3 regions of the Nitrincola iocasae genome follow, and region 2 is predicted to be linked to each of the others. Evidence: predicted binding sites of a transcription regulator. Region 2 holds the regulator's gene; each other region holds the start of a gene.
What was found. The regulator sigma-54, encoded in region 2, starts transcription at its own class of promoters, with help from an activator protein. The targets are predictions, from matches to a motif close to TGGCACNNNNNTTGCTNT.
Positions count from the first base shown of each region.

Region 1: the regulator sigma-54 is predicted to act here: its motif matches at 7,570-7,587, upstream of F5I99_RS00410 (HesB/IscA family protein).
Region 3: the regulator sigma-54 is predicted to act here: its motif matches at 6,022-6,039, upstream of nifH (nitrogenase iron protein).

Region 1 covers NZ_CP044222.1:69,678-80,250, forward strand. The annotation lists gene rsxG (electron transport complex subunit RsxG) at 1-71, shown strand, start outside; gene F5I99_RS00360 (electron transport complex subunit E) at 64-753, shown strand; gene F5I99_RS00365 (RnfH family protein) at 772-1,047, shown strand; gene F5I99_RS00370 (helix-turn-helix domain-containing protein) at 1,178-1,609, opposite strand; gene F5I99_RS00375 (DUF4258 domain-containing protein) at 1,671-1,994, opposite strand; gene nifM (nitrogen fixation protein NifM) at 2,180-3,013, opposite strand; gene F5I99_RS00385 (nitrogen fixation protein NifZ) at 3,003-3,464, opposite strand; gene nifW (nitrogenase-stabilizing/protective protein NifW) at 3,461-3,823, opposite strand; gene nifV (homocitrate synthase) at 3,839-5,017, opposite strand; gene nifS (cysteine desulfurase NifS) at 5,027-6,226, opposite strand; gene nifU (Fe-S cluster assembly protein NifU) at 6,230-7,174, opposite strand; gene F5I99_RS00410 (HesB/IscA family protein) at 7,186-7,509, opposite strand; gene F5I99_RS00420 (antibiotic biosynthesis monooxygenase family protein) at 8,026-8,355, shown strand; gene F5I99_RS00425 (N-acetyltransferase) at 8,371-8,796, shown strand; gene F5I99_RS00430 (heavy metal sensor histidine kinase) at 8,895-10,226, opposite strand; gene F5I99_RS00435 (heavy metal response regulator transcription factor) at 10,228-10,573, opposite strand, start outside.
Region 2 covers NZ_CP044222.1:3,000,465-3,011,037, forward strand. The annotation lists gene F5I99_RS13765 (ATP-binding cassette domain-containing protein) at 1-656, opposite strand, end outside; gene F5I99_RS13770 (KpsF/GutQ family sugar-phosphate isomerase) at 874-1,845, shown strand; gene F5I99_RS13775 (KdsC family phosphatase) at 1,848-2,384, shown strand; gene lptC (LPS export ABC transporter periplasmic protein LptC) at 2,384-2,950, shown strand; gene lptA (lipopolysaccharide transport periplasmic protein LptA) at 2,937-3,449, shown strand; gene lptB (LPS export ABC transporter ATP-binding protein) at 3,452-4,180, shown strand; gene F5I99_RS13795 (RNA polymerase factor sigma-54) at 4,220-5,725, shown strand; gene hpf (ribosome hibernation promoting factor) at 5,774-6,064, shown strand; gene F5I99_RS13805 (PTS sugar transporter subunit IIA) at 6,085-6,549, shown strand; gene rapZ (RNase adapter RapZ) at 6,553-7,410, shown strand; gene F5I99_RS13815 (HPr family phosphocarrier protein) at 7,422-7,691, shown strand; gene yjgA (ribosome biogenesis factor YjgA) at 7,700-8,233, shown strand; gene F5I99_RS13825 (YhdP family phospholipid transporter) at 8,243-10,573, opposite strand, start outside.
Region 3 covers NZ_CP044222.1:46,913-57,485, reverse strand. The annotation lists gene modA (molybdate ABC transporter substrate-binding protein) at 1-580, opposite strand, end outside; gene F5I99_RS00290 (TOBE domain-containing protein) at 883-1,371, shown strand; gene F5I99_RS00285 (TOBE domain-containing protein) at 1,431-2,252, shown strand; gene F5I99_RS00280 (acyl-CoA thioesterase) at 2,408-2,830, shown strand; gene F5I99_RS00275 (glutathione S-transferase family protein) at 2,834-3,478, opposite strand; gene F5I99_RS00270 (LysR family transcriptional regulator) at 3,586-4,470, shown strand; gene F5I99_RS00265 (bacteriohemerythrin) at 4,459-4,890, opposite strand; gene F5I99_RS00260 (SIR2 family protein) at 4,906-5,766, opposite strand; gene nifH (nitrogenase iron protein) at 6,099-6,974, shown strand; gene nifD (nitrogenase molybdenum-iron protein alpha chain) at 7,093-8,568, shown strand; gene nifK (nitrogenase molybdenum-iron protein subunit beta) at 8,628-10,199, shown strand; gene nifT (putative nitrogen fixation protein NifT) at 10,227-10,442, shown strand; gene F5I99_RS00235 (4Fe-4S dicluster domain-containing protein) at 10,482-10,573, shown strand, end outside.

The sequences.
Region 1 (10,573 bases), 1.2 Mb from region 2:
TGTATCCGGTCAGGCTGCCGGACGCTGTCGGTTCGGTCACTGCGCAGCAAGGAGTTGAAGAGCATGACTGACTATCGACGTTTAGCTCAGGATGGCCTCTGGAGCAATAATATGGTGTTTGCTCAGATGCTGGCGCTCTGTCCGGTAATGGCGGTGACCAGTACAGCCACCAATGGCTTGGGGATGGGCCTGGCGACTCTGTTTGTGTTGCTGGGCGCCAACATGATTATCTCCACACTACGGCATTTCATCAGTCCGGCTATCCGTATACCTGTGTATATTGTCATTATTGCGACCCTGGTTACCTTAACGGATATGCTGATCAATGCCTTCGCTTATGAGCTCTACAAGGTGCTGGGGTTGTTTATTGCCTTGATCGTAGTTAACTGCGCCATTCTCGGACGTGCCGAAGCCTTTGCCTCTAAAAATACCCTGTGGGACTCCATCGTCGACTCGCTGATGATGGGAATTGGCTTAACCTGGGCATTGGTGATCATCGGTGGCGTGCGTGAAGTGATTGGCAGCGGCACGTTGTTTGCCAATGCGCATTTACTATTGGGCGCCCCTTTCGCCTTTCTTGAGATAACCGTTATCCCGGATTATCGCGGCTTCCTGATTATGGTGTTGCCACCAGGCGGCTTTATTGCAGTGGGTTTTCTGCTGGTGGCGAAACGCTGGATAGATCGGCGGGTTGAGCAGCGCAAACGCCGGCCGGTGAGTCTGCCCGAACCGGTGAGTCAGTCATCCAGTTAATCAAGCCAGGAGTCAAAGATGCAAGTCAGTGTTGCTTATAGCAGTGTCAGCGGTGAACAGAGTTGGGTCAATCTTGATGTGGTTGTCGGTACCACTGCCGCCGCTGCTATCGAAGCGTCCGGTCTATTGGAGCGCTTTCCCGATATCGACCTGTCGAGTCAGAAAATCGGAGTGTTTGGTAAACTGGTCAAGCCGGATCAACCTCTGGCTGAGTATGATCGGGTGGAAATTTATCGTCCGATTACCGCTGATCCTACACAGGTGCCACGACGTCAGACCGAAGAGGAAGATTGACGGTTTGGTTATTATCACGACGAAAATTTCAGGTATAAAAAACCTCGGACTAAGCCGAGGTCTCTTTCTTGGTGTAGCCACATCAGACTAGAAAATTGATAGCAAAAGAAGAGGGGTTCTCCATTAGTTGCTAAGCGGCATTATGCCAACCTTCTGAAGACTCCTCAAAGCACAAGTTTTCATGGCTCTCTTTTGAGTCAAGATCTGCTAATTTCTCTAACAACTCTTTAATTTTGTCATTTTCATAGTGGCCTTTTGCTAGAATACGAAGCAATCTACCTGCCATTGATGTAGGGTGCTTCTTCTCCCAACCAGCCACGGTCTGATCCTCTACACCCATAGCATCTCCAAGACGTTTCTGTGAGAAATTCAGTTCTTTTCGTAAAAACCGAAACTCAGCACCCGTCATCTTGGTAGGGGATTCAATGATTGCTAAAGCAATTGCCTTATGCAGACCCTCAACGTTGTCTATTGACACGCCTACCCCATAATCAGTTGTGTGTTCGGTATATCCATTTTTCAAATACACATTGGGCAGGCCACAACTTCTGTAGTGATACATGCCTCATCTCCATTTTGGATAAATCAACTTTTAATTAGTTTCGTTATTTGTTTGTTTTTTGTTAGAAAGTCGTTATGACAACAGTATAACAGCTGTCTTCTCTTAGCTCTTTGTAATCAATTGCAATGGCAACAGTAACCCAAGTGCCAGCTGATTTTCCCTCCACTTTCATTTCCCAATTTCCCTTTGCTGCTTGGCTGGGTCCTTCCTTGATCGAACCAGTTCTAAGCACCCTGATAATATCAGTACGAGTGATCTCTCTTTCATACATCCGATCTTCAGCATGGTTAGTAAATATGATGCGACTGCTATCTTCTGCCACTTGTCGCAAAATATCTTGGGCTTGGTCCTTCTGGAGGGGCAGCGTTAGTATCTTAGCGCTCAAAAAACCTCCTTGCCTTAATGTTCGTGGATACTGCTGCCTATGCGTTTACCTATAAATAATATACCTATATATACTATAGGTAGGGCTCGATTGTTGCAATAGGTTCTACTGGTATTACTCGTTACGAAGGGCGCCTTGAAAACCGGCACAATCAGAGACATGGCTATTCTATCGATTTGAAAAGGTTACAAACTTAATATCCATTCTTTCTGCAGCCTGCTTTTCTGGCGCTCGGTCAGCAGTTCAATAATACGTGCTGAAACCTCAGCAAAGGATTGCCGGGTTGCCGGGTGCAAGGCATCACAGCGCAACAAGTGGTAGCCCATGGGGGAGCGCAACGGCGTACTGACTTCACCCGGTTGCATAGTAAATAGTGCTTTATCCAGGGCTTCATAGAGAATACCCGGTGTGATCAGCCCCAGGTTGCCTGCATTCATCGCCGTGGGACACTCCGAATAGCGAAGCACCAGCTTGTCGAAGCGTGCCGGTTTTTGCTGGATTTTCTCCTGCAGCCCGCAGAGTTTACGGTAAACTCGCTGATCAGCTTCCGGCTTGTCGTCATCAAGGGTAATCAACAAATGACTGGCCTGACGCCTTTCGGGAAGCTGAAAACGTTCCAGGTGGTTATAGTAGTAGATCTCAGCCGCATCCCTGGTGACTGGTTCAATCTGAGCCGAGATGCTTTCCAACACGGCATCGATACGCATCTCCTGGCTCAGCGCCGCTTTGAAACCAGCAGGTGTCAGGTCCGAATTAGACAGAGCCTGGGCAAACAGCTCAGGGGTTTCATAGCGGTTTTGAATACGTGCAAAGGCTTCATCAAGCGTTGCATCAGGCAGGTACACTTGCTGAGCTTCCTGACTGGCCAGAATTTTTTGTTCCAGCAGAAACTGACGCTTTGCCAGCAGCTCAACCTGGGCACGCTTATCGGCTGCAAGTTGATCGGGCGTACTGGTGAACTGAGACTCGGCAATTTTTAACTCCAGGTAGGCCAGTACTTCAGGTGTCTCAGGATGCATGGCTCAGTGCCTCCTCCGGATCTAAACTGTCTAGTGCGCTTTCCGGTACGATCAACAGATGGCCGGGAAACTGCACATGGTAGTGAACCGCGTCCTCATGGCGTATGACCTTGAACACTTCACCGGGCGTGTCGAGCGGCACGATCACCTCACCTCGCAAAGATAAGGCTTGAGCGGCCACAACCCTGTCGCGGTTTTCAAAGCGGCTATTGATCCAGGATGCACTGGCGGGAATCAGTTCTTCTTCGCGACAACCTACCTGGATATCGGCCTGAATAAAGTGCACGGTATAGATAATCTGATCCTGTAGAAAGGTACCCAGATTACGCACATGACCGGTTTCTCCGCGACGCACCAGTAACTGGCCTTTGTCCACGCCCGGGAAACTGCCGTCATTGCGCAGGTTGCGTATGACCCGGACTTCGTCACCATAGCTATAAACGGGGATCATTCTGGCCCTCCCGCGACTGGCTGAATGGCACTTAGGGATACAAAGCCTTTACCCGGCTCAGCTCGATTGAACACCTTGAGTACCTTCTCCTGCTGGGCGCTGGAGTTGATAAAGCTCTGATAGGCCTGCTCCAGCAGTTGCCGATAGGCGTTGAACAGGGCGTCTGGCTGAGCCGGTAGCGCCGCTTTACCAGCATGGATGTGGTTATGAAAGCGTTGCAATATATGCAAGCGGTTGACCTGTACCACTGATGGCACAAAGTCTATGGCAAAGAATTCCAGGAAATCTTCGGCACTTTCCAGCTCCTGCATTTGCTCTTCCAATTCGGCTGTACTAGTGAATCGGCTTGCAGTGTTCATGATGGTTACCTCGTATCAACAAATGACGGGTGTCGGTTCGGCCAGATTAGGGGAAGGGTTTGCACCAACAATCAGCTGCTGATGCAAAGCCACCAGCTGGCTATCGGTCAGTGGCTGCTTGCTTCGCAGCATCTGCTCACGAATCACCGCCAATAACTGCTGGGCCTGAGCGGTATTGATTGACAACCCGAGGCGTGTATAGCGTGCCTGTACAGCCTTACTGCCGGAATGTTTGCCCAATACCAGTTCGTGTTGACGCCCCAGCAGCGCCGGGTCGATGCCCTGGTAGATCAATGGGTCTTTGAGCAGGCCATCGACATGAATACCGGCTTCATGGGTAAACACACCCGCACCCACCAGACTTTTTTGCCAACTGACTGGTCGGCCCGAAGCCTCGGCGACCAGTGTCGATAGCGCTGGAAAAGCTTGCAGGTCGATACCCGTCGACAGGCCGTAGAGTTGGCTCAGCCCCAGTACCACTTCTTCCAGTGCGGCATTACCGGCGCGTTCGCCAAGACCGTTGACCGTGGTATTGATATGGCTGGCACCGGCTTTGGCTGCAGCCAGACTGTTGGCGGTTGCCAGCCCCAGATCATCATGGGCGTGCATCTCCAGTTGCAGATCGGTGGCGGCCGCCAAACGGCTGATGATCGAAAAAACACCGAAAGGCTCCATGATGCCCAGCGTATCGGCAAAGCGCAGGCGCAGCGCACCACTTAATTGGGCAACCTCAGCGACCTGCAGCAAAAATTCCGGGTCAGCGCGGGATGCATCTTCACAACCGACAATCACTGCAAAACCCTGATCAACAGCAGTCGGAACCAGTTGCTTGATCTGCTGTAGCACCCAGGCACGTGATTTACCCAGTTTCTTGTGGATGTGTAGGTCAGATACGGCGACAGAGAGATCCAGCAGTTGCACCGGTAAACCCTGACAGGCTTGCAGGTCATCCGCACGCATACGGCACCAGGCGATTAACTGAGCAGACAGCTGCAGATCGGCCAGTGCACGGATATCATCCCGCTCGGTTTCCCCCATGGGGGGAATGCCGACTTCCAGTTCAGGCACGCCCAGCGCATCCAGTTGTTGCGCTATCTGCAGTTTTTCGTCGCGTGAAAAAGCCACCCCGGCAGTTTGTTCGCCATCACGCAGGGTGGTGTCATCAATGACTATATCCAGGCCGATATCAGACATAAGACAACCTCAGGCATAGGCCGGATCAAAGGCTTCCTGAACCGGCGCATTATTTTTCCAGTAAGGAGACAGGCTGCGCAGTTGGGTGATAATGCCCGGCATAACCTCGATCACACGGTCTATCTCCGCCTCGGTGGTGTAGCGTGATAGTGAGAAGCGCACCGTGCCGTGGGCCGCGGTATAGGGCAGCCCCATGGCACGCATCACATGCGAGGGTTCCAGAGAACCTGAGGTACAGGCCGAACCACTGGACGCAGCAATACCGTATTTATTCAGCAGCAACAGGATCGATTCCCCTTCAATGTATTCGAAGGCGATATTACAGGTGTTGGGAAGACGGTTGTCCGGATCGCCGGTAACAAAGGCGTGTTCGACCTGTGACAGGATGCCTTGCTCCAGGCGATCACGCAGGGCTTTCACCAGGGTATTTTCATGGGTTATCGATTGCAGCGCCAGCTCAGCAGCCTTACCCAGCGCCACGATAGAGGCCGAGTTTTCTGTACCAGCACGACGCCCGCGCTCCTGATGGCCCCCGCGCAGTAACGGCCGAAAGCGTGTACCGCGACGCAGGTAAAGTACGCCGATACCTTTGGGTGCATGGAGTTTATGCCCGGATAGCGACAGCATGTCGATCTTGCTGTTTTTCAGATCAATCGGCACCTTGCCAACGGCCTGTACCGCATCGGTATGAAACATTACCCCAGCCAGGTAAGCCATTTCGGCCATTTCCAGTACCGGAAAAAAGGTCCCTGTCTCATTGTTAGCCCACATAATGCTGACAATGGCGGTCTGGTCACTCAGGAGTGACTGATAGTGTTGCAGATCCAGACGACCCTGGCCGTCTACCTCCAGGTAGTGCACGGTGTAGCCATCTTTTTCCAGGTATTCACACAACGACAAAACGGCAGGGTGCTCCACAACGCTGGTGATAATCTCCCGGCGTTCCGGCTGAGCTTTCAGCGCCGACAAGATAGCCGTGGAATCACTTTCAGTACCACAGGAGGTGAACACGATTTCGGTATCATGCTCAGCACCTATCAGCGTCTGAATCTGCTGACGCGCTTGCTTCAGCGCCAGGCCGACACGGTTGCCGTACTGATGTAAGGATGATGGGTTACCAAACTGTTCGGTAAAGTAAGGCAGCATCGCCTCGACTACCTGCGGGTCCACCTGCGTGGTGGCATTATTATCCAGATAAATAGTCTCCATGGTTCAGGCTCCTGCAGTAACGGGTGACTTGCTGACCGGCAATAACTGGATAAACTCACCCAAGGATTCGATCAATTGTTGCTGAATGCCACTCAAGGTGACGCTGGCCAACTGGCAGCCGGTACAGGCGCCTGTCAGACGGACATAGACGGTTTTGCCGACCACATCGATGAGTTCTATGTCACCCTTGTCACGTTGAAGTTGTGGCCGGACCGCCTCAATCACCGCTTCAATCTTGCGAATGCGCTGCAGCGTACTCAGACCACTGGCAGCGGCATCGGTAGCCTGAGGTGCGCTAACGGATGGCATGTCGATTTGCGTCAGAGCCTTCTCGGCATCAGCTTGCACCCTGGCAACATCGGCCTGGAACGACTGGCCAGTTTCTGCCAGCACCTTGTTAAGAATCTCTTCTATGCCTTCATGGCACGCCGAGCAGCCACCGCCCGCCTTGGTATAAAAGCTGACATCCTGCACCGTGGTCAGATTGTTGGCACGGATGGTTTCTTCGATCAGCACCGCATCCACGGCAAAGCACTTACAGATCAGCGCGCCCTCTTCATGGTCATCACTCCAGACTTCACCGCGGTAGTTGGCGACAGCCGCCTGTAGTGCTTCACGTCCCATCACCGAGCAGTGCATCTTCTCCGGCGGCAGGCCGTCGAGGAAGTCGGCAATCTCCTGATTGCTTACCTGTAACGCTTCATCAAGCGTTTTGCCTTTAATAATCTCGGTCAAGGCTGACGAAGAGGCGATGGCTGAACCGCAGCCAAAGGTCTGAAAACGTGCATCCAGAATCACTTCAGTTTCCGGATCGACATTGATCATCAGACGTAAGGCATCGCCACAGGACAGCGAGCCAACATCCCCGATGCCATTCGCACCTTCGAGCTCACCGGCATTGCGGGGGTTGAAAAAATGTTCCTGTACTTTCTCAGAATAGTTCCACATGACATGACCTCTCAGGCAGCAAAGGATTTACCGCAATTACAGGCGGCCTTGGCATTCGGGTTTTCGAACTTGAAGCCGCTTTCATCCAGCGATTCAACGAAATCGACCACGCAGCCCTGTAGCAGTGGCAGGGACTCGGGATCGATCAGCAGACACACTTCTCCAAAGGACAGGCTGGTATCCTGCTCCGAGACTGTGGTTTCCAGTTGCAGACCGTACTTGTAGCCAGAACAGCCACCGTCGGATACTGAAACCCGCAGCCCGGCTACAGGCGTACCGGCATTTTCAATGAAGCGACTGATCGCGAGTTGTGCAGCAGGTGTTAAAGTGACCATTTCCGACCTCCAGAATACAGATTGCCAACGCACAAACAGCGCTGACGCTATACCTGTTACATGGCAAACCCTGTGCCAGTCGGATGAGTGTCATCTAAATAATTGAAAGATATGAGTTGTGTTGCAAATCCGATAAAGAAAAGGATGTATCGAATGACACCTGTGTGGTGTTTTGTCGGATTTGTAACAGGGAAAGTTGGCTAGTTTGCCTTGCACCAGCTCATGAAGGCGGTGCAAATTGCTCAAAAACCTCCTGCCCGGTCATTTTATGGGTGTCATTATTTACATCGGCCCACCCGACCAGCGCCGGCACATGGAACAGTGACATAGCCCAGCTTCCTGATGATCCGGCGCAAGTACCTCGATTGAACCGCTTAGACATTTGCCTTTCATAGCGTTTCTCCTTGTGTATAAATAAGGTGGATGAGATTAGTTTAGTAGGCAGATTGCTGTATGGCGATGCTGTTCTAAACTATCAACCTGACAAAATACTTATCCCAACTCAGAGTAAAATGCATGTCCAGTATCGCTGACACACCCAAACCACCCTATTACGCAGTAATTTTCACCTCGCTGCGTACCGAAGAGGATAGCGGCTACGCTGCCATGGCGGAGAAAATGCTGGCCTTGGCAACTGAGCAGCCAGGCTTTCTCGGTGTTGAGTCAGCACGTGAAGGTGTCGGCATAACTGTTTCCTATTGGGCCGATATGGAGGCTATACGGCTGTGGAAAAACCATGCTGAACATTTAATAGCCCAGAAGCTGGGGCGTGAGAAATGGTATGCCAGTTTTACAACCAGAATTGCAAAGGTTGAGCGAGACTATGGCATGTCCAAAAGCATATAGAAAAAGGTGTGCTGAATGCTACGTAATTACCGTCCTGAAGATGTAGACCAGGTTCTGCAAATCTGGCTGTCCGCGTCGGTTCAGGCGCACTCTTTTGTGGAGCCAGCGTTCTGGGAGTCGAAATTGGAGGATATGCGTAATCTCTACCTTCCCGCATCAGAGACCCGGGTGTTTGAGAATGCATCCGACATCGCCGGGTTTTATAGCTTGTTCAATGACACTCTGGCGGCCATTTTTGTGTCACCTGAGTATCAGGGTAAGGGCATAGGCACGGCTTTATTGAACGATGCCAAGTGCAAGCGACAGACCCTGCGTTTAACGGTATACAAGGCTAACCGCTCAAGCATTTCGTTCTATGAAAAGCAGGGGTTTGTTGTCATGGATGAGCAGGTTGATGAGCATACAGGCTATCCGGAGCTGGCTATGGAGTATCGCACATGACCAGCACACCTACTGTCTCGATACGCTAAATAATAGCCTTCCCGGTTTTACGGCAAAATCAAGCACAGTAATGCCAGTGTTGTGGCTGATCAGCAATGTCAGGCAGACAGTTCAATTAAAAAGCACGTAATACCGTTTGTCGAGGTCACTCTTATCTGGCCACCATGTGCAGTGACTATAGCACGAGTGATGGCTAGCCCCAGACCTGAATGCTCTGTTGTAGTATCTCGGGTTGGATTGGCACGATAAAAGCGGTTAAAAAGATAGGGAAGGTGTTCTTCGGGTATCTCTTCACCCTGGTTCTCGACAGCAACCCGAACTCTATCTTTGTGGGTAGTTATAATCAGCTTAATGTCAGAGTTGGGTGTTGCATGGCGTATGGCATTGGATAAGAGGTTGGAAAGTGCACGAGTCAGCATGACCCGATCTCCTGGTACTTCTGCGTCGCCTTCAACGCTAATCTCTACGGATGACTCTGCCGCCAGGGGTTCGAAAAATTCAACTATGCGCCTGACTTCAGTTGAAAGGTTGATTTTCTCGCGCAAGGGAATGATCAGACCATTATCCGCTTTGGCAATAAATAGCATATCTGAAATCATGCGCGCGAGTTTCTCATATTCCTCCAGATTGGAGCCTAGCAGGTCGCGATACTCTTCCTGTGTGCGTGCGCGAGACAGGGCAACCTCGGTCTGTATCATCAGATTGTTCACCGGTGTGCGCAGCTCATGTGCAATATCTGATGAAAAATGAGACAAACGCTGAAAGGAGTTTTCCAGTCTCTCAAGCATCGCATTGAGCGACTGCGTCAGTGGTAACAGTTCTACCGGCACTTGAGCCAGTGGCAGACGCTTATCCAGTCTGACCGCAGATACCTTGGTTGCCAGTGTGGTCACTTTACGCAGTGGTGCGAGCCCCTGTCGGGCGGCAAACCATGCCAGGACAGTCATTATCAGGAAAAAGAAAACGACGAAGCCCCATACTAGACGATTGAAATATATCAGAAACTCCTTATGGTGAGTGATGTTCAGATCGATGGTGAGAGTGATGTGGCTATCCGGCAGTGCGGTTGGGAATGTGCCACTGAGTCGTCTGAAACTGCGCCCATCTTGCTGCCAGGTTGTCAGCTCGGGCCCTGTGGTTCTATGGAGTGTGTCTGTCTGCGAGGTTGAATGGCTGGCTGAGACCATCACATGATACGTCTGCAGTGTGTTTAGCTGAGTCAGCAGGTGATCCAGCGCATCTGGGGTTTGAGCGGTTGCCAGCTGTTGTTTGATAAACTCCAGACGGCTATTTAACTCGGTCGTGTCCTGCTCGATAAAATGCCGATCAATGGCCAGTGACAGCAGCCAGCCCAACAGCAGCAATACCAGAGTAGCGGCTGTGGTAAAGAGTAATACCAAGCGAACAGTGAGAGATATCGGTTTTATCATGCTATTGATTCGCGTCAGGGTCTTCCAGTACATAACCCATGCCACGTACATTGCGGATCAGTCTGGGGGAATAAGGGTCATCCACCTTGGCGCGCAGGCGACGCACAGCGACCTCAACGACATTTGTGTCACTATCGAAGTTCATATCCCAGACCAGTGAGGCTATCAGTGATCGTGGCAGAATCTCCTCCTGCCGACGCAGCAGCAGTTCAAGCAGAGCGAACTCTTTTGGCGTGAGAGCAATGCGTTGTCCGGCACGATGAACGCGACGACGCAGCAAGTCCATTTCAAGATCTCCTGCTTTCAATATCTCGACCACAGGAGCTTTGCTGCGCCGAGACAATGCC
Region 2 (10,573 bases):
AGCACGTAAATATAATCCGAAATCGACAGGGTTTCCTCAATGTCATGCGAAACAATAATGGAACTATGCCCCAGCGCTTCATTCAGGCGCTTGATCAGGTTGACCAGTACGCCCTTAGCAATAGGATCCTGACCGGTAAAGGGCTCATCATACATGACGATATCCGGATCCAGCGCAATCGCACGCGCTAACGCCACACGCCGCGCCATTCCCCCGGAAAGTTCGCTAGGCATTAATCCCACAGCACCACGCAAACCAACCGCCTGTAGCTTCATCAATACAATATCGCGAATCATCTCTTCGGGTAGCTGGGTGTGCACACGGATAGGGAAGGCGATATTATCAAACACCGTCATGTCCGTGAACAGCGCTCCGCTCTGAAATAACATCCCCATGCGCTCACGCACAACAAAAAGATCCCGACGACTCAGTGTGGGTATATTCTGATTATCCAGCAAGATCTGGCCCGAATCCGGTAACAACTGACCACCAATCAGCTTCAACAGCGTGGTCTTCCCTGTACCGGAAGGCCCCATGATCGCCGTCACTTTACCACGAGGAATCTTGATACTGACATCGTCAAAGATACGCTTTGAGCCCCGTGAAAAGCTCATATTACGTATTTCAATTATGTTGTTATCTGAAGATTGTTTCATTTCCCTCGTTGAGTTTTTTTCAACGCCCATCCTTACACCCTGTTACAACAGACAAGACCGACAAATATACCATTACAGAGGTTAAGTTTAAACGCAGCAATGATCCAAACTTATGCAAATCACCCGCTACAGCAAATTGAGTTACGATCTCGGGCGAATCTGCGTTAAACTTATCCAAACGCACACATTATTCAACAGATGGCTGATCCCGATCCGAATGAATACATTTAACTTTATCGCCGCCGGCATACGTACTATTGAAATAGAGCATGCCACTATTAGTGCCCTGCTGGCCCAACTGAATGACAGTTTCAGCAAAGCCTGTGAGCTTTTACTCAGTTGCGAAGGACGCATCATTGTCACCGGCATGGGCAAATCCGGGCATATCGGCAATAAAATTGCAGCTACGCTGGCAAGCACGGGCACTCCGGCTTTTTTTGTGCACCCGGGAGAAGCGAGCCACGGCGACTTAGGCATGTTTACCGGCAAAGATGTGGTTCTGGCGTTATCCAACTCTGGTGAGACCACAGAAGTTGTCACTATTTTGCCGCTGATCAAACGCATGGGCGCTCCCCTGATCAGCATGACTTCAAACGCTGAATCCACCCTATCTCGCTTTGCTGATGTGAATCTGCACTTACCGGTAGAACGTGAAGCCTGCCCACACAACCTGGCACCGACTTCAAGCACCACAGCACAACTGGTCATGGGTGATGCCCTGGCGATTGCACTCTTGGAAGCACGCGGTTTCAGCCCCGAAGACTTTGCCTTTTCCCATCCAGGTGGCAGCCTGGGTAGACAGCTGCTGTTGCGCGTGGATGACATTATGCATGCCGGTGAAAACATCCCTCAGGTCACGGTGAATACATCAATACGTGAAGCGCTGCTCGAGGTTACTCAGAAACGCCTGGGCATGACCGCGGTAACCAATGCAACCGGTGAACTCTTGGGTATTTTCACCGATGGTGACCTGCGCCGCACTCTGGATCAGGAAATTGATCTTAAAAACACCTCGATTGCAGACGTTATGACCCCAGGTGGAACCACATTAAAAACTGGTTCACTGGCTGCAGAAGCACTGAAAATCATGCAGGAACGTAAAATTAATGCGCTGTTGATCACAGATCACCAAGGCCAACTCGCCGGTGCACTGAACATGCATGACCTGCTTAAAGCCGGAGTTATCTGACCATGACTGAAATCCTGTCCGATGAACTGAAACAACGCTTGCAAGCCATACGGCTGGCAGTATTCGATGTGGATGGCATACTGACCGATGGCTCATTGTATTTTTTGCCCGATGGCCAGGAAATTAAAGCCTTCAACACCCTGGATGGTCTGGGATTGAAACTGCTGCAGAAAGCCGGCATCAAGACAGCCATTATCACCGGACGCAGCTCATCCCAAGTCAGTATGCGCGCCAAAGCACTGGGTGTTGACTGGCTGCTACAGGGGCGAGAAGACAAGCTGACCGCTCTGGAAGAGATCTGGCAGGAAAGTGGAGACAGCGCAACCACTACAGCCTATATAGGTGATGATCTGCCTGATTTGGCGGCTATTATCACTGTCGCTTTTGGCGCATCGGTTCCCAATGGTCATCCCGTGGTCTGTAAAGAAGCTGACTGGTGCACCACCCGTCGTGGTGGACAAGGTGCCGCACGGGAGTTCTGCGAAATACTGTTATCAGCTCAAGGTAAACTGTCTGGCCTGATTGAGGAATTTCGTTGATGCTAAATGCAGCCCGTCTGAAGCTGATAACAGGTCTGGCTATATTACTGGCGGCGCTGGTGTACTGGGGTTTTTTTGGCAGTCCCAGCGAAACCCTCACAGGTAATCCGAATGATCCGGAACGGGTGGATTTTTTTATCCGTGATGCTTACATCACTGACTTTGATGAAAACGGGCAAGTATCAAGTATCATTCAATCACCTCATCTGCAGCATTACCCTGCGCCCGAGCTGATCACGCTGAACAGCCCATTGATCACCCTGCCTCGTGATACACGTGGTGATACGCAGATTTCATCTGATTTGGGCAGCATGCTTGATGATGAAAGCAAGATTGAACTTGCAGGAAACGTCAGGGTTATTGATAATCCTGCAGCAGATACACCTTGGGTACTGACGACATCAGTCATGACACTACTGCCACCGGATGATTATGCCGAAACCGATGCCCCGGTTCAGATTCAACAGGGAACTAACCGTACTGATGCTATCGGCATGCAGGCGTGGCTCAGAGAACACCGTATAGACCTGCTGTCTGACGTAAGAGGATATTATGCGACCTACTAAAATGTTAATGCGGTGCCTGATCGCTGCTCTAGTAATACTAAGCCAGACCGCTCAGGCTTTACCTGAAGATCAGGAGCAGCCAATTTATGTCTCTGCTGATCATGCCAGCATGAACGAACTTACAGGTATCGCTGTATATACCGGATCAGTTGAGATACGTCAGGGTACCATGCTGATGCTGGGCTCACGTGTCGAAATGCACCGTGATGATACCGGTAGCATTTCCAGAATTTTATCTACCGGTGCCCCAGCTGAATTTCACCAACAAGCCAGCGCCGAGCAACCGCTAACCAAAGCCTACGGCTTGCGTATGGATTACCGTGTGCCCGATCAGACAGTAACCATTACAGAAAACGCTCGCGTCATGCAGGATGCTGATGAATTCACTGGAGAGCGCATCGTTTATGATATGGACAAGTCAGTCGTTGATGCCTTTAGAAGTGAATCTCAGGATGGCCAGCGCGTACAAATGGTCATTCAACCGAAAGGCGATCAGTAGCTATGACAACTACACTGGAAGCCCTGCACCTGGCCAAGTCCTACAAAGGACGCGATGTTGTTCGCGATGTATCCCTAAGTATCAATCAGGGTGAGATAGTGGGTCTGCTGGGTCCCAATGGCGCAGGCAAAACAACCTGTTTCTATATGATTGTAGGGCTGGTTAATGCCGACAAAGGCAATATTCGCCTTGCGCAGCAGGATATCACCCAATTACCCATGCACAACCGTGCCAAAAAAGGCATAGGCTATCTGCCCCAAGAAGCTTCAGTTTTCAGAAAACTAAGCGTTAGTGACAACCTGATGGCTATTCTGGAAACCCGCAAAGAATTATCCAAATCAGATCGCACACAACTGCTGGAAGAATTGTTACAGGAATTCCATATTACCCATCTACGAAATAGTCCTGGCATGGCGCTGTCCGGGGGGGAGCGTCGACGCGTGGAAATAGCCCGGGCATTGGCCACGGAGCCCCGCTTCATTCTGCTTGATGAACCTTTCGCCGGTGTTGATCCGATATCAGTAAATGACATTAAACAAACTATACGGCATCTTCAGGAACGTAATATAGGTATACTCATAACAGATCACAATGTTCGTGAGACCCTCGATATTTGTGAACGTGCCTACATAGTGAGTGAAGGCGCCATCCTTGCAGATGGCAGTCCATCTGACATAATGGGTAATGAGCAGGTTCGCAGCGCCTATCTGGGCGATCAGTTCCAACTCTAGTCACCATCCCTGCCTCTGAATAAGTGATCTAAACGGCATATGAAGCAAGCGTTACATCTCAAGATCGGCCAACATCTCACGATGACGCCACAGCTGCAACAGGCTATCCGCCTGCTACAGCTGTCAACTCTGGATCTGCAACAGGAGATCCAGCAAGCGCTGGACAGCAACCCGTTGCTGGAAGTCAGTGATGAAGAGTCTGACGCGGCCGAAGGGCACGTGGGTGAAACCTATGAAGACAAAGAAACGGCCGCACTCAGCAGTAACAGTGAAACCTCAGACAGTCTGAGCGATGACACAGCAGCAGATAATGACTGGAATGAGTCTATTCCGGAAGATTTGCCCACTGACAGCAACTGGGAAGATACCTTCCAGGCTCAAGGCTCAGGTACCGGCCCGGCTACTGAAGGCGACTGGCCCAATCAGGATAATGATACCCGAGAAGACACTCTGCAGGATCATCTGATCTGGCAACTGAACTTAACGCCCATGAGTGAGCAGGATTACATGGTGGCGGAAGCCATTATCGATGCTACTGATGCCGATGGCTACCTGCGTAGCGACCCCGCAGAACTTCTGGAACAGTTTCAGGCACAACAGCCGGAACTGTTCATGGAAGCAGATGAAGATGAAATTCTGGCGGTACTTCATCGGGTTCAGCAGTTTGACCCACCCGGTGTGGCAGCCCGTGATCTGAGTGAATGCCTGTGTATTCAGATCAAGCAACTGCCTGATGCAATTGAGTGGCGTGAACAAGCGATCCGTCTTTGCCGGGAATTTCTTCCGCTGCTGGGTAGTCATGACTACAAAACCCTGATGCGCAAAATGCGCCTAAATGACGTTGAGTTAGATAATGTCATCAATCTGATCCGATCACTGAACCCCAAACCCGGCGCACTGATCAGTTCCACCCAATCTGAATATGTAATTCCTGACGTTATGGTCCGCAAGATCCATGATGAGTGGATTGTATCCCTTAATCCCGATATCGCTCCGAAACTGCGGATTAACTCACAGTACGCTGATTTGATCCGCCGCGCTGACAGTAGCGCAGACAATACTTACCTGAAAAACCATCTGCAGGAAGCCCGCTGGTTTTTGAAAAGCTTACTGAGCCGAAATGATACGCTATTGAAAGTGGCGACTGAGATCGTAGAGCGACAGCGTGACTTTCTCGATACAGGTGATGAAGCCATGAAACCCATGGTGCTGCATGATATCGCCGAAGCGGTGTCCATGCATGAATCAACCATTTCCCGTGTCACCACACAAAAATTCATTCATACCCCCAGAGGTATTTTCGAGCTGAAATATTTCTTTTCCAGCCAGGTCAATACCGCTGATGGTGAAGGCGCCTCATCTACAGCTATCCGGGCGCTGATCAAAAAGTTGATCTCTGCTGAAAATACAGCCAAACCCCTCAGCGATAACAAGATCGCACAACTGCTGAAAGAGCAGGGAATCAACGTAGCGAGACGTACCGTTGCAAAATATCGTGAAGCGCTAAGCATTCCGCCTTCTAATGAGCGCAAGCGTCTGCTTTAATTAACTATAGAGTACGACCTTATCGTACCAGCACTAAGGAGAGAAACCATGCAGATCAATATAACTGGTCATCACGTAGAACTGACAGATGCATTAAATGAGTATGTGCGCAGTAAATTCGTGCGTCTTGAGCGTCATTTCGACAATATTACCAACGTACAGGTGACCCTGAGTGTTGAGAAGCAGCGCCAGAAAGCTGAAGCTGACTTACATGTAGCTGGTGGTGAAATATTTGCACAAGCCGAACAGGATGACATGTATGCTGCAATAGATGCCATGATCGACAAACTGGATCGTCAGATCATTAAGCACAAGGAAAAAATGAAATCTCATAAATAACCTTTAGTATTGACTATCATATGCCTATATCCGAACTACTGACTGAATCCCTGACACTTTGTCATATTGATGCAGGAAGTAAAAAACGTGTTTTAGAAATCGCCAGCGAAGCTCTGGCCGCCGAGATCGATAAACTGGAAGTTGAAGATGTCTTCAGTGCCCTACTCAATCGTGAACGTCTCGGTAGTACCGGTATCGGCGACGGTGTGGCGATCCCACACTGTCGTCTGGCTGGGTGCAATCGAGCTCTCGCACTCTTAGTCACCCTGAAAGAGCCGATTGATTTTAACGCGATAGACAACCGTCCAGTCGACCTTCTCTGTTGCCTGCTAGTACCTGAAGATGCCGCTACAGAGCATTTACAGACACTGGCCGGGCTTGCCGAACTTTTCAGTCAGTCTGAAATACGTGAAACACTGCGCAGTGCTGCTGATGCAGCAACGCTGTACAGTCGCTTCCTGAACGCTGCCAGGCAAGGGGCCTAAGCTGTGAAGCTGGTCATTTTGAGTGGTCGATCTGGTTCAGGTAAAACCACGGCATTGCAAGCACTTGAAGATGCTGGCTTTTATTGCATCGACAACCTGCCAGCCATTTTACTACCCGAACTGATCAAGCAAATGACTGAGGCCACGGGAAACCCGTCAAAAATAGCGGTCAGTATTGATGCCCGGAACCTGACCAGCAACCTGGAACGCTTTCCAGCGTTACTTGAACAACTCAAACAATTCAGTGACCTGAGCTGTGAAGTCATCTATCTGGATGCATCAGAATCCACGTTGCTAAAACGCTTCAGTGCCACCCGGCGCAAACACCCGCTCACCGACACTCACTCAGGATTACGTGAAGCAATTGAATACGAACGCGTGTTACTGGAGCCCATCGCGACCCTGGCCGACATGCGCATTGATACCACCCGACTGACGCTCTATGAGCTGCGTGATCGTATCAAACTACGTATTACACAAAGGCGCGAGCAATCCCTCTCCCTGCTATTTGAGTCCTTTGGCTTCAAACATGGCGTACCACTGGACGCTGACTTCACTTTTGACGTCCGCACACTACCCAACCCTCACTGGATACCTGAATTACGCCCCCTGACAGGACTGGATACGGAGGTGCGTGAATTTCTGCAGCAGTCGCCTGATGTGGATGAAATGGCGGCCGATATCACTCATTTTCTGGAACGCTGGTTACCGCGTATTCGCCAGGATAACCGCAGCTACCTGACAGTCTGTATAGGTTGCACTGGAGGCCAACATCGTTCGGTCTATCTGGCAGAATACCTGGCTAGTCATTTCAGCTTGTCCATGGATAGTGTCCACGTCCGTCACCGTGAACTGACCTGATTGAGAAAGGCATGATTGAATCTCCCATCACTATTATTAATAAACTCGGTTTACATGCACGAGCCGCCGCTAAGCTCAGCACCCTGGCCAGTGGTTTTTCCAGTCAGATTGAGATTGAAAAAAATGACCGCTGCGTCGACTGTAAAAGCATTATGGCAGTGATGATGCTGGCAGCCAGCAAAGGCACTGAGCTTAACCTTCGTATTGAAGGCACAGATGAACACCAGGCTTTTGAAGCCATAATTACGCTGATCAACAACCGTTTTGATGAGCCGGAATAGAGCCCCTTATGAATTCACCAGATCAAAATAACTTTCAGACTGATGATGAAGATATACTTGTCAGTCGCTCTGAGCTGAAACGGCAGATGGATGCGCTGAAACAACTGGGTAAACGCATCACCGAGCTGCGTCCGGATCAGCAGGAGAAAATCCCGATGGATGAAGCCCTGCGAGCAGCCATAACCGAAACCCGACGCATCACCTCTAACGGGGCATTAAAACGCCATATGCAATTTATTGGCAAATTAATGCGCCATGCTGACGTGGACGCTATCCGTCTGGCATTAGATGAATTTGATACCGCAAGCCAGGCGCATAACCAGAAGTTTCATGCCATTGAGCAGTGGCGTGAGCGATTACTGCTTGAAGGTACAGCCGGAAATGAAGCACTGGAAGCCTTTATCAATGATCACCCACAGACAGATATCCAGCAACTGCGTCAACTAATCCGGAATACCCGACGGGAAATTGAAAAACAGCAACCCCCGACGCAGTATCGTAAGCTATTCCGCTTTCTGCGTGACACCACCGAATCAAACTGAGCCAGGACATCAGCCCTCGTTAGCGTTCAGCAGGTTCAGCTCAGGATCATCCCAGTGACCCGTTAATGTATAGGCAATGCGGGTCATTTTTTCGATGCGGTCACCCATGATTTTATCAAAAATGAATAACGCACCGGCAACCTGAGGAGCCCCAAGTAACACCGCCCCAAGAGTCAAATTACTGCTCAGTGGCACACTCACCTTAATGGTTTTATCCAGTTGCTGTGTATTCAGGTTGACGCTGCCGGTAATTTCCATGGAGGCCGACGGGCCAGTTAGCATGAATGGATCACGGGTACTTGCCAGCCCCCCATTCAGATCATAGCTGGCCTTTAACTCATCGAATACCAAGCCACGCTGAAGCAGATCACTAAAATCCAGTCGCAGTCGTCTTGACAGGGTGTTTAAATTAAGCAGCCCGAATACCCGCAGCAAGTTAGCACCACTACCGGATTCAATGATACGCCCCTCTTCAGCCTGAAAGCTGAAAGAACCATCCAGTTCAGCCACACTGAATTGCCAGGGAGCACCTGGCCAGGTCAATTGTGCTGAAGATACTAACCGAGTTGTCTCCAGAGGCCTTCCCTGCCCCCAAAGATCAAGCACATCAGCCAAATCAGCGCCTGACAGGTTTAATGTCAGGTCTGTGGCCGGATGTGCCCCAGCTTGCCAATGGGCTCTGCCACTCACAGAAAAATCAAGCAGCTCACCCTGTATGTCTTCAAAGGTTACCTGCTGTGCTTGTGGTTGCATACGCAATTGCCAGCGCCCCAAAGCCCGCTGACCCAAACGCAAGTCATCAATTTGCAGATCAAGCCTGGGAAGCTCTGAGGTATCTACCGAGTGCGTTTGATCACTACCCGATTGCAGCAACGGCACAGAAGATTCAGACTCTGCATCTGCAATGGGCAGATGCAGATAAGCAAATCGAGCGACCCATTCACCTTCAGAGACCAATGCTGGGGGTTGAATATAGCCTTGGGCGCTTAGTCCAGCCAACTCACCAGATACTTCAAGCCTGGCGGTTTGCGGCAGTACCGGAACTCCCTGGCCCAGCAACACCTGTCCACGCAGCTCAGCTGACAAGTCCATAACACCTTGCAGCAGTTGATCATAGTGAAAAGATAAACGTGAATTTTCAGGATAGATGTCCAGATACAGCGAGCGGTTCTCCTCAGCCGGTTTTGCCAATACCAAGGGTAGATCAACCGCTGTTCCTACCAGGTCTGAACGTATCTCCATGCGTGGGCAGCGTGACGACTCAGCACAAAAGGTCATATCCATCTGCGCCTGACTTTTGCCAGTAAGCCTATCGGATAGTGTTATACCAGCGAGGTGGTCCAAATTCACACTGGATACAGCCCCTTGCAGATGAACTTGCGTGTCAGTACCTTCGGTAGTTATCTGGGCATTGACCGCTTCCCCAAACAACTGCCCCTGTAAACTGTCCGATGTCAGCCCTTGCCGTGTGGTATAGCTAAGCTGCCCATTGATGCCGCTGAAATAAATATCTCTTTCCAGTAGACGCAGGCTACTTTGTTTAAGTGCCGTCTGGACTTTAACATCTATTTTGTCGGGGTCATCCACCGGAACCTGGAGATGCAAACGTGTAGTGGTCTCGCCGCTAAATTGTAAGTCATCAAAAGCTGACCCTAGATAGCCCCCCAACGCCGACTCAGTCAGTAGTGCACTAAAATCAGACGCATCGCCCTCTAACAGCGATGCCACATGCAACTGCTGACTTTGTGGTGGTAGATAGATCCAGCCACTATTGATACGTGAGTTGAGAATATTCCCTTCTGCAATATCAATTCGCAACTCTGTGTTGCGCAGATGTAAAAATATCCGCCCATCCCGTACCACCGGCCAATCGGGATGGAAGGCAAACTCAGCCTGATCGGCATCCAGAAACAACTGCACACTCACCGGTAAATGTTGCGAATCTGGACGTAAGCCTGCATGTATCAACAAACCCGCCTGGTTAACCTGTCCGGCACGAATAGCCTCTTTAAGCCAGTCATACAGGGTTTCTCCAAGCTCCCTGGGCGGTGTGTAAAACTCCGTTTGTAGGGCATCCGTGTCAGTAATACCGATTAATAGACTGAATTCGATCTGCTCCTCGGCATCAAACGGACGGTACAAGCCAAAGCGCCCGTTAGCACTAATGGCCTCATTGCGTAAGCTGAGCAAGCCACTGTTCAGACGCAACGCCTCACTACTGACTTCCCAGCTCACCAGCCCACTCGCTTCAGAGTAATTCCAGCCAGTACCAAAAAGCTGTGGAAAGTTCAGCGTAAACGCAGCGCTTTCGAGTTCAATTTGTCCCATGTCCAGATTAGC
Region 3 (10,573 bases), 1.2 Mb from region 2:
GAGACAGTGCCAGGAAACCAGCCTGTGCGGTGCCACTGGTAATGTATTGCATCGCCTGAGTCAGGTTTTCCGCCTGAGCGATATGCCCTGCCTGCAAGCGTTCATAAGCACCCAGTTGCTGCATCACCTCAACACCTGCTGCGCCATAGGGTGCGGTACGGGGGTTCACCAACGCCAAGTGCTGCAAAGACTCACTGTGCAGAAACTCCCCACCCTGCAACGGCAGATCCTGCTGATCACTCCAGAGCACCAATACACCACGTGCATAAGTAAAGCGCGAGTCAGCCAGAGCTAGCCCCTCGTCAACTAACAACTGAGGTCGCTCAACATCCGCTGACAAAAACACATCAAAAGGAGCGCCATTCCGGATCTGAGCATAATGACGCCCGGTGGAGCCGGAGCTGATCAGCAGCGTCTGGCCTGAGTGAGCTTCATACAGGGGTGCTAACTGGTTCAGCGTACCCAGAAAGTTGGCCGCCACGGCCACTCGTAGCTCGCTGGCCAGGGATGTAGTGCTGAATAGCAGGCTGAGGGTCAACAACAGTAATTTATTTACGGTTTTTATGGCTGAGGCTTTCATGGCTTGCTCCGATAAATAGATTAGTAAAGGAGCTTTAGCAACAAGGGTGCCAGTTATCCATAGAGCTGTATTTAGCCCTATATAACGCTGGGTGAAACGCCAGATAGCCCAATGTGCAGGTTTTTTGTCATTTCTGGATTGTCATCAATCTGACAAATGTCACTTTCCTTTCACTGAAAGACCTGTGGTCTTGAGCTACGGGTGGTGCTTTATAACGAAATCATGGGCGATATCGCTGCAGGGTGTGCTGCTGGCACGCATTTCGCTATAGCTAAACCTATATAACCCTGCATCAGGAGGTCATGATGAAAGCAGTTTATCCGATAGTGGCGAAGCCCAGAATGCAGAAAGCCCGTTTTAAAAGCAGTGCCCGCAACCAGTACAGTGGGCAGGTTATGTTTATGGTGACCGAAGGCGAGCTGGTACACACCAGGTTACAACTACCTTCCGGTTATGTGATACAGGCCTTGCTAACCCGTGCCAGCGCTGAAGCCATGGCGCTGAAGGTCGGCGGGGTGGTATCGGCTCTATTCAAGGCAGCCTCCGTTGAACTGCTGCTGGACCCTCACCTGGAACTGGAAATTAGTAACCAGTGGTGGGGCGAGGTGACTCACATAGTCGAAGGCAATGTACGAGACGAAGTGACCCTGAGGATAGCGCCGGAGGTGGAAATAACAGCACTGGTGAATGCGGATTTCTGTCGTCAGCAGCACTTATACAAGGGGGATGCCGCCTGTGCAGTGTTCAGTGCTTCGTCGGTGATTCTGCTGACGCTGGCGTGGGAAGATTAACAATACAAATACCCACATCCAGACGTGATTTAAGTGTATCCATACAGGAGTCCTGATTTATGAGTTATGAGTTTTCCGAGCGCTTTATCAGTCGACTGTCACTGGAAAATGGTGCCGGTGCGGCACTGTCGGATACCCGCATCCATCTGCTGGAGCAGATCGACCAATTGGGTTCGATTTCTCAGGCGGCCAAGGCGGTACCGTTATCTTATAAGGCCGCTTGGGATGCCATTGACCTGCTTAACAATACGGCTCCCGAGCCGCTGGTAGTACGTTCTGCCGGTGGTCGCCAGGGCGGGGGCACGTGCTTGACCGAATACGGGCGACGGATGGTAGTGATGTACCGGGCTCTGGAAATTGAATATCAGTCCACGCTGGATCGGGTGATGGCAGGTATGCACGAGATGCATAAGGGGGATCTGAAGGAGTTTCAGCTGCTGATGCACCGCATGGCAATGAAAACCAGTGCGAGAAACCAGTTCACAGGGCGAGTGTCTGGTCTGAGGGACAGTGGCCTGGATTATCTGGTACACCTGCAATTGACGGAAGATCATGAGCTGGTGGCGATGATTACCAAAACCAGCGCCGAGTATCTGGGTTTATCGATGGGTGCCGATGTGTTTGCACTGTTCAAGGCCTACAGTGTGGTTCTGGCAACGAAGCCGGAGCGGGCCAGAGGATTTGCCAACCAGCTCTGGGGCGTGGTGGAAGGCGTCAATCTTAGCCGGGATCAGGTAGAAGTCATCCTGCAGTTGCCAGGTGAACGCCGCCTGGTCTCACTGGTGCAGGAAACGGATTTCCAAGCGCTGAACCTGAAGCCTGGCGATAAGGCCTGTGCCTGTATTGATCCGGAGCAGATTTTACTGGCGGCTTATGACTGATCACCAGACCACAGAGGATCGCAACGATATAAACCCAAACGTGCTAGCACTCCAGGGTCATAAGCAGCATCTCTATTTTCTGCAACATTGCAGGTTTTACTCTATGATTAAAAATAAATTTCTACCCTTAAAATGCTTTGGAGGCAACATTGGGTATTCACAGCCAGGAACATCCCGTCAGAGGTCGTTTAACCATTCGCACCCTGGCCATGCCAGCCGACACCAACCCCTCAGGGGATATCTTTGGTGGCTGGGTACTGTCTCAGATGGACTTAGCGGCCGGCATTTGTGCAGGTCAACGTGCTCAATGCCGCGTAGTGACGGTTGCACTTGATAGCATGAGTTTTATCCGGCCGGTAAAAGTCGGTGATATTCTCGGCGTCTACACCGAAGTCTCACGCGTTGGCCGTAGCTCATTGGACATTCATGTTGAGTGTTGGGTAAGACGTGGTCGTATCGGTATACGCGAAAAAGTCACGGAAGCCGTTTTCAAGTTTGTGGCACTGGATGATGATGGTAAACCCATCAAAGTACCCGACACAGGGTCACTTCCGCCCTATGTCGAGAGTGAAATTTAGCGATTAGCGCTCGTAGGAAGGCATCTGCCAGGTTTCAGCGCGTGCCGATGCCAACCATTCCTGCATTGCCGGAAGGTCATACATCGCCTGTACCCAACGATCAAACGCAGGTGACACTGTCAAACCATAGTTGCGAACTCGCCACATTACTGGCGCAAACATGGCATCAACGTTACTAAATTCTCCCGCTAAAAATGGACCCTTTGGCTTATCCGCTTGTTCAAAGCGCGCCCAGATCTCCGCTAATCGTTGCAACTCTTGAGTCACAGCGTCACTCGGTGCCACAGCCTTTTCAGTACGGCAGTTCATTGGAAACTGACTGCGTAACGCATTAAAACCACTGTGCATTTCAGCGGCAGCAGAGCGTGCCAAAGCACGCAGTGCACCAGACTCAGGCCATAACTGCCGCTCTGGATAACACTCTGCCAGGTACTCTAAAATGGCCAGGCTATCCCAAATAACCAGGTCTTCCACGATGAGTACAGGCACCTGTGCGGGTAACCCATGCTGTTCACTGAACTGCTTTAAGCTGTTGCCATGCGCGAAAGGCAGCAGCGTTTCTGCAAAGGGAATACCGGCCACTTTCATTGCCAGCCAGGGTCTCAAAGACCAGGACGAGTAGTTCTTATAGGCTATATAGAGGTGCATCTGACGCTCCTTGATGACTTAGGTAATGAATGAGTTTTCAGACTAATCCGTTATACTGGACAACAAAAGCGAATTATTTAAAACATATTCAATGGTATTTTCGAACAATGACACCTAAACAAATACGTAGCTTATTAAAAGTGCTCGATTTAGGCAGCGTTCAGGCAGCAGCTAAGGTCTTGCATCTTGCGCCGTCCAGTGTCTCGGCACAGTTAAAAGAGCTTTCCAGCGAATTAGGTATACAGCTCTTTGCTAGTGCTGGCCGCGGCTTAGTGCCAACGGCGGCAACACACCAGTTGGAAGCGGCTTTTCGAAGTTTTATCCTTCAGGCCGACGAAATTCGCTACCGGGCACAGCATTTTATTAATGAAGCTCAAGGTCAGTTGCGCGTTTTTGCACCCAGCTCAATATGCATCTACCGTTTACCCGCATTAATTGATGCGCTTCAGCAAGAGGCGCCGGGCATTGAACTGCTACTCACCCATGAACCGTTTGATTATAGCCGCGCCTTTGAACAGGGCGAACTGGATGCTGCCATTTTAGTGACACAGTCTTTGGCATCTAGTCATGACTGGATCCAGCATCCACTGCATACTGAAGAGGTGATTTTTGTCTGCCATCACCAACGGCTTCAGAACACCGCACTCACCCTGGCGCAATTAGCTGAACAGCCCCTAATCACGACAGAGCCGGGATGTACCTACCGAGTGCGTGCCGAAGCACATTTTCGCAGCCAGGGATTACAACTAAAACCTCGGCAATCCTTTGCAAACGTTGAAGTCATCCGTCGTTGTCTGTTTGCTGACATGGGTATCGGACTGCTACCGCGCTGCGTTGTTGAGGCTGACCTGGCGACAGGTCAGCTATACGAGCAGCCAGTTGTCGATACGCCCTACGCTTTCCTCTCCAGTCTCGTTTATCCAGCTGAACGCTTCCGTTCACCCCTTTTGGACAAACTGATTCAGGTGGTTGAAAGTCAATCAACTTTCTAGACTAAGCACCACCTGTTCATGCGGATGCCAGCAGTGAGCATGGCGCAGATATTGCGCCAGCGGGTCATCCCAGTTTTGCTGGTGCTCATCCTGCCAAAGGCACAACTGGCTGTGCAGTGTGAGCGCATCGGGTCCTGTCTGATGCTGTAATTGTTGGTGATAGTCATCCAGCATTTTCAGTAACGCCTGATGCTGTCGGCGGTGTGACTCATAGCCAGGATAGCCGGTCACCAGCATAAAGCGTTCTTCCTGATCAAAATGCTCGCGTGCATTCAGTATCAGGCTATTCAACAGGCAAGGCAGTGCGGTTTCTGACACCATCGGCAGGGCGCCAAGCAGTGCTGTGAAGTGGTGATGGGCACGATCCATGGCCGGTAAATTGTAATGCTGTAAGCGCAGTGTCGCGGTCATATCTGTCATGGTAGATCTCCTCAGTCAGGCATAGCAGGGGTCGGTAACCTCAACCAGTGCTGCCAGACATTCGTCGTGTGTCATTGGCAAAATCTGGAACCCTTTGCGACTTAGAAATTTTTCTTCGTTAGGGGTGGGATCAGGCAGACAAGCCCAGCCAGCAGGCTTTCCGGCACCATAGGCAATATCACTGAGCAGCATGCGCGGGGTGTCACGGTTCAGACGCAAGCCCAGCAACAAATACTGTTTCCCCAGGCGTTGCTGTTTCAGGAAGGGGGGCATTCCGAACCCGCCCATCAGTTCTGTCAGGTAATCGACATAATCCGCATCTGAGGCAATATAGAGCGACTCAGGCAAGGGCGTTCCTACCGGTTTGAATAATACCGATAGATCTGTATCCAGCCAGGATGCCTGGGTTGCCAGATATTGGCTGCCGTTGTAATGAAACAGTCGATAGCGTTCGCTCCCTCCGCCAATACGTGCTACCCCAACCACCAGAATATGCGGCGTGTCCTGCCATAACAGCTGCATCTGGGTATCACGGTTCATATCGATAATGTAATCCTGATTCAGTGATGCCAATTGCTGATGAACGCTGGAAACACTCCAGGTGGTATCACGGTAGGTGGTATCGAGAAACCGCGTAACCGCTTTGCGACCTTTTTTCAGTTCAATATTCATCGCCGCACGTGGAAACTCGTACATCAGTTTAGGTGCCATCGGCCGCCCCTGATTCATGGCGATGATCAGGCTGTCGCTATCAGCGGGTATCGGATTTCCCTGCGGGTCGGTCACACCATTAAGTGCGTCCGGCCCTATAACCGGTACACATTGACCAGAGCGCATGGCATCCAGCAGGCTGTCAGGCAGTGTCTTGTTCATCATCTGGTTCGCCTCTGTCTTTAGGTATTCAACCTGAACACAGCAAATCACATGCCATGATCACACCCGTGTTCTTAATTCGCGGTATAGCAGTGGCTGTGTACCTTTCACCTTATAAGTACCTTGTCGGTGACCTACAATTTTGTTGTCGCCAGTCCGACAAGACGTTTAGCTTTGTCAGCTCCATAACGACCATGTCAAATACAGGGTTATTTTAAATCCATATAAATAACAACAGGTTGAAATATTTTTAACACTTGGCACAGCCCTTGCGATATGACCTGCAGCGGTGAGCAATTTTGTTCACCAAATGATCCAACTTGAGGAGAATGACTATGGCTTTACGTCAAGCTGCTATCTACGGTAAAGGTGGTATCGGTAAATCCACTACAACCCAGAACCTGGTTGCTGCACTAGCAGAAATGGGTAAAAAAGTCATGATTGTGGGCTGCGATCCAAAAGCAGATTCCACCCGTCTGATTTTGCACTCGAAAGCACAAACTACAGTAATGCATTTGGCTGCAGAAGCCGGCTCAGTAGAAGACCTTGAGCTGGAAGATGTGATGGCCGTGGGTTACGGCGGTATCAAATGTGTTGAGTCCGGTGGCCCTGAGCCAGGGGTTGGCTGTGCCGGTCGCGGTGTTATTACCGCCATCAACTTCCTGGAAGAAGAAGGCGCCTATGATGAAGAACTGGATTTCGTATTTTATGACGTATTGGGCGATGTGGTGTGTGGCGGTTTTGCCATGCCAATTCGTGAAAACAAGGCTCAGGAAATCTACATCGTCTGCTCTGGCGAAATGATGGCTATGTTCGCTGCCAACAACATTGCCAAGGGTATTGTGAAATACGCCACCTCCGGCAGCGTGCGTCTGGCCGGACTGATCTGTAACAGCCGCAACACCGACCGTGAAGATGAACTGATCGAAGCGCTGGCTGCGCGCCTAGGCACCACGATGATTCACTTTGTTCCACGCGATAACGTGGTGCAGCATGCTGAAATTCGCCGCATGACCTGTATCGAATACGACCCGAACACCAAACAGGCAAATGAATACCGTACTCTGGCACGCAAAATTGTTGAAAACAAAAATTTTGTCGTACCCACCCCGCTGGAAATGGACGACCTGGAAGAACTGTTGATGGAGTTCGGCATTCTGGAAGAAGAAGACGAAAGCATTGTTGGTCAGCGTGCTGAAGAGGTTGCTTAACCGCAACCCTTCATGCTGATAGATCTCGTGCTGGGGTCAATATGAGTAGTAAATACTCACTAATTTATTCTCGATGGTGTTTCTGCAGATTAGCAGACACCGCTGGAGGAAACCTGTTATGGCTAAATTAAACAAAGAAGAGGCTCAAGCACTCATTCAGGAAGTGCTGGAAGTCTATCCGGAGAAGGCGAAAAAGGAACGTGCCAAGCATTTAACGGTGAATGACACCGCTGCTGAAGCAAAAACCTGCGTCACCTCTAACCGTAAATCCCTGCCAGGTGTCATGACCATCCGTGGTTGTGCCTATGCTGGCTCCAAGGGCGTGGTCTGGGGACCAATCAAGGATATGATCCATATATCCCATGGCCCGGTTGGCTGCGGTCAGTACTCGCGGGCTGGACGACGTAACTACTATGTTGGCACCACGGGTGTGGATAGTTTCGGTACGATGAACTTCACTTCGGATTTTCAGGAAAAAGACATCGTTTTCGGCGGCGATAAAAAGCTCAGCAAACTGATCACGGAAATTGAACAGCTGTTCCCGCTTAATCGGGGTGTCAGCGTGCAGTCCGAATGCCCTATCGGGCTGATTGGAGATGATATTGAAGCTGTCTCCAAAGCCAGCAGTAAAGAGATCGGCAAGCCGGTGATTCCGGTGCGATGCGAAGGTTTCCGCGGTGTGTCCCAGTCGCTGGGCCACCACATTGCCAACGATGCGATCCGTGATCATGTGTTTGACCGCGAAGGGGGTGGCAATGGTGTCGAACCGGGTCAGTACGATGTCGCCATTCTGGGTGACTACAATATCGGCGGTGATGCCTGGTCTTCGCGTATTTTGCTCGAAGAAATGGGCTTGCGTGTCGTTGCTCAGTGGTCCGGTGACGGTACCCTGGCCGAGATGGAGCAGACGCCGAAAGTGAAGCTTAACCTGTTGCACTGCTATCGTTCGATGAACTACATCTCCCGCCATATGGAAGAAAAGTATGGCATCCCCTGGGTAGAGTACAACTTTTTTGGCCCTACCAAAATTGCCGAAAGCCTGCGCAAAATTGCCGCCTATTTTGATGACAGCATCAAAGAAGGCGCTGAAAAGGTTATTGCTAAATATCAGGCCATGTCTGAGGAAATTATTGCCAAATACCGGCCGCGTCTGGAAGGCAAGAAAGTCATGCTGTATGTCGGCGGCTTGCGTCCACGCCATGTTATCGGTGCCTATGAGGATCTGGGCATGGAAGTGGTCGGGACTGGCTATGAATTCGGCCATAACGATGACTATGACCGTACCCGTAACGATATCGGCAACGCCACGTTGATTTATGACGATGTCACCGGATTTGAGTTTGAAGAGTTCGTCAAACGCGTCAAACCTGACCTGGTCGGATCCGGTGTGAAGGAAAAGTACATTTTCCAGAAAATGGGTGTGCCTTTCCGTCAGATGCATTCCTGGGATTATTCCGGCCCCTATCATGGCTACGATGGCTTCGCCATTTTTGCCAAGGATATGGACATGACACTGAACAATCCTTGCTGGTCAAAACTGACACCGCCCTGGAAACAACTTCCAGCAGAAGCCGAGCAGCAGGCGGTTGCCTGATTCCAATATCACTACTCACGCCTGCGTCCGCAGATTAGCGGCCAGGCAAGGAGACGGTCATGCAAGACATTGAAGATATCAAACAAAGCTACCCCTTGTTCCAGAATGAAGAGTACAAGGATGTGCTGGCGCGCAAAAAAGGTGACTATGAAAACGGCCATCCGGTCGATACAGTCGATGACACCTTCATCTGGACCACCTCAGTTGAATATAAAGAGCTGAACTTTGCCCGTGAAGCCCTGACAGTTAACCCGGCCAAGGCCTGCCAACCACTGGGTGCGGTACTCTGTGCACTGGGCTTTGAAAAAACCCTGCCTTATGTGCATGGGTCACAAGGCTGTGTGGCGTACTTCCGCACCTACTTCAACCGTCACTTCAAGGAGCCGATAGCCTGTGTTTCCGACTCCATGACAGAAGACGCGGCAGTATTCGGCGGTCAGAAAAACATGATCGATGGGCTGGAAAATGCCAAGGCACTTTACAAGCCAGAGATGATCGCCGTTTCCACCACCTGTATGGCCGAGGTTATCGGTGATGACCTGAATGCCTTTATCGGCAACGCCAAAAAAGCCGGCGCCGTGGCTGAAGAGTTCCCCACACCCTTTGCGCATACGCCCTCCTTTGTCGGCTCGCATGTGACCGGCTGGGACAATATGTTTGAAGGCATCGGCCGCTACTTCACCCTCAACTACATGGAAGATAAAGAAGTCGGCAGTAACGGTAAAATCAACCTGGTACCGGGGTTTGAAACTTATCTGGGTAATTTCCGCGTTATCCATCGCATGATGCAGGAGATGGGCGTTGATTACAGCCTGCTGTCGGATCCGACCGAAGTGCTGGACACCCCGGCAGACGGCGAATACCGCATGTACTCCGGTGGTACAACCCAGGATGAAATGAAAGATGCTCCCAATGCCATCACTACCATCCTGCTGCAACCCTTGCACCTGGTCAAAACAGCCAAACTGCTGACCAATACCTGGCACCATGATGTTCCCAAGCTGGACATTCCCATGGGGCTGGAGCTGACTGATAACTTCCTCATGGAAGTAGCACGTCTGACAGGCAAAGAGATTCCAGACAGTCTGGCCAAAGAGCGTGGACGCCTGGTGGATATGATGACCGACTCCCACACCTGGTTACACGGTAAAAAGTTTGCCCTCTATGGCGACCCTGACTTTACCCTGGGACTGACCAAGTTTCTGCTGGAGCTGGGTGCCGAGCCAAGCCATGTACTCTGCCAAAGCGGCGGCAAGCGCTGGGAAAAACGCATGAAAAAAATGCTGCAGGAGTCGGCACCGGTCAACAATCAGACGCAGCTGTTTTCACGTCATGATCTGTGGCACTTCCGCTCACTGATGTTCACTGAAAAACCGGACTTTATGATCGGCAACTCCTACGGCAAGTTTATCCAGCGTGACACCCTGCATAAAGGCAAGGAGTTCGAGGTACCGCTCATCCGTATCGGCTTCCCGATCTTTGACCGGCATCATCTGCATCGTTCAACCACGATGGGCTATGAGGGTGCGATGACGATACTGACCACCCTGGTGAATGCCGTACTGGAGCGCATGGATGATGATACCCGTCTGATGGCACAAACAGACTTTAACTATGATCTGGTGCGTTAATCAGACGATTCAGTACAGGAGAAACCTATGGCCAACATTATCATCAGTCAGGCAGCAGACGGTGGATTAACCTTCTACATGCCGAAAAAGGATCTGGAAGTCCCGGTGGAGTCGCTGGAATTTACGCAGCCGGAAAAGTGGGGCGGTGAACTGACCCTGGCCGGTGGCCAGCGTTATTACATCGATCCACTGGACGCTATACCGTCGCTTCCCCGATCCCTGCGTGCCAGACGCATGGACTGAAGGTCATAGGTTTCCTGGATAACTGTGGAGGATGTAACCATGTCAATGAAAATAGATCCGGATATCTGTACGGCCTGTGGTGACTGTGAGGTGGAATGTCCCACTGTGTCCATCAGTGCCAAGCGTGGAAC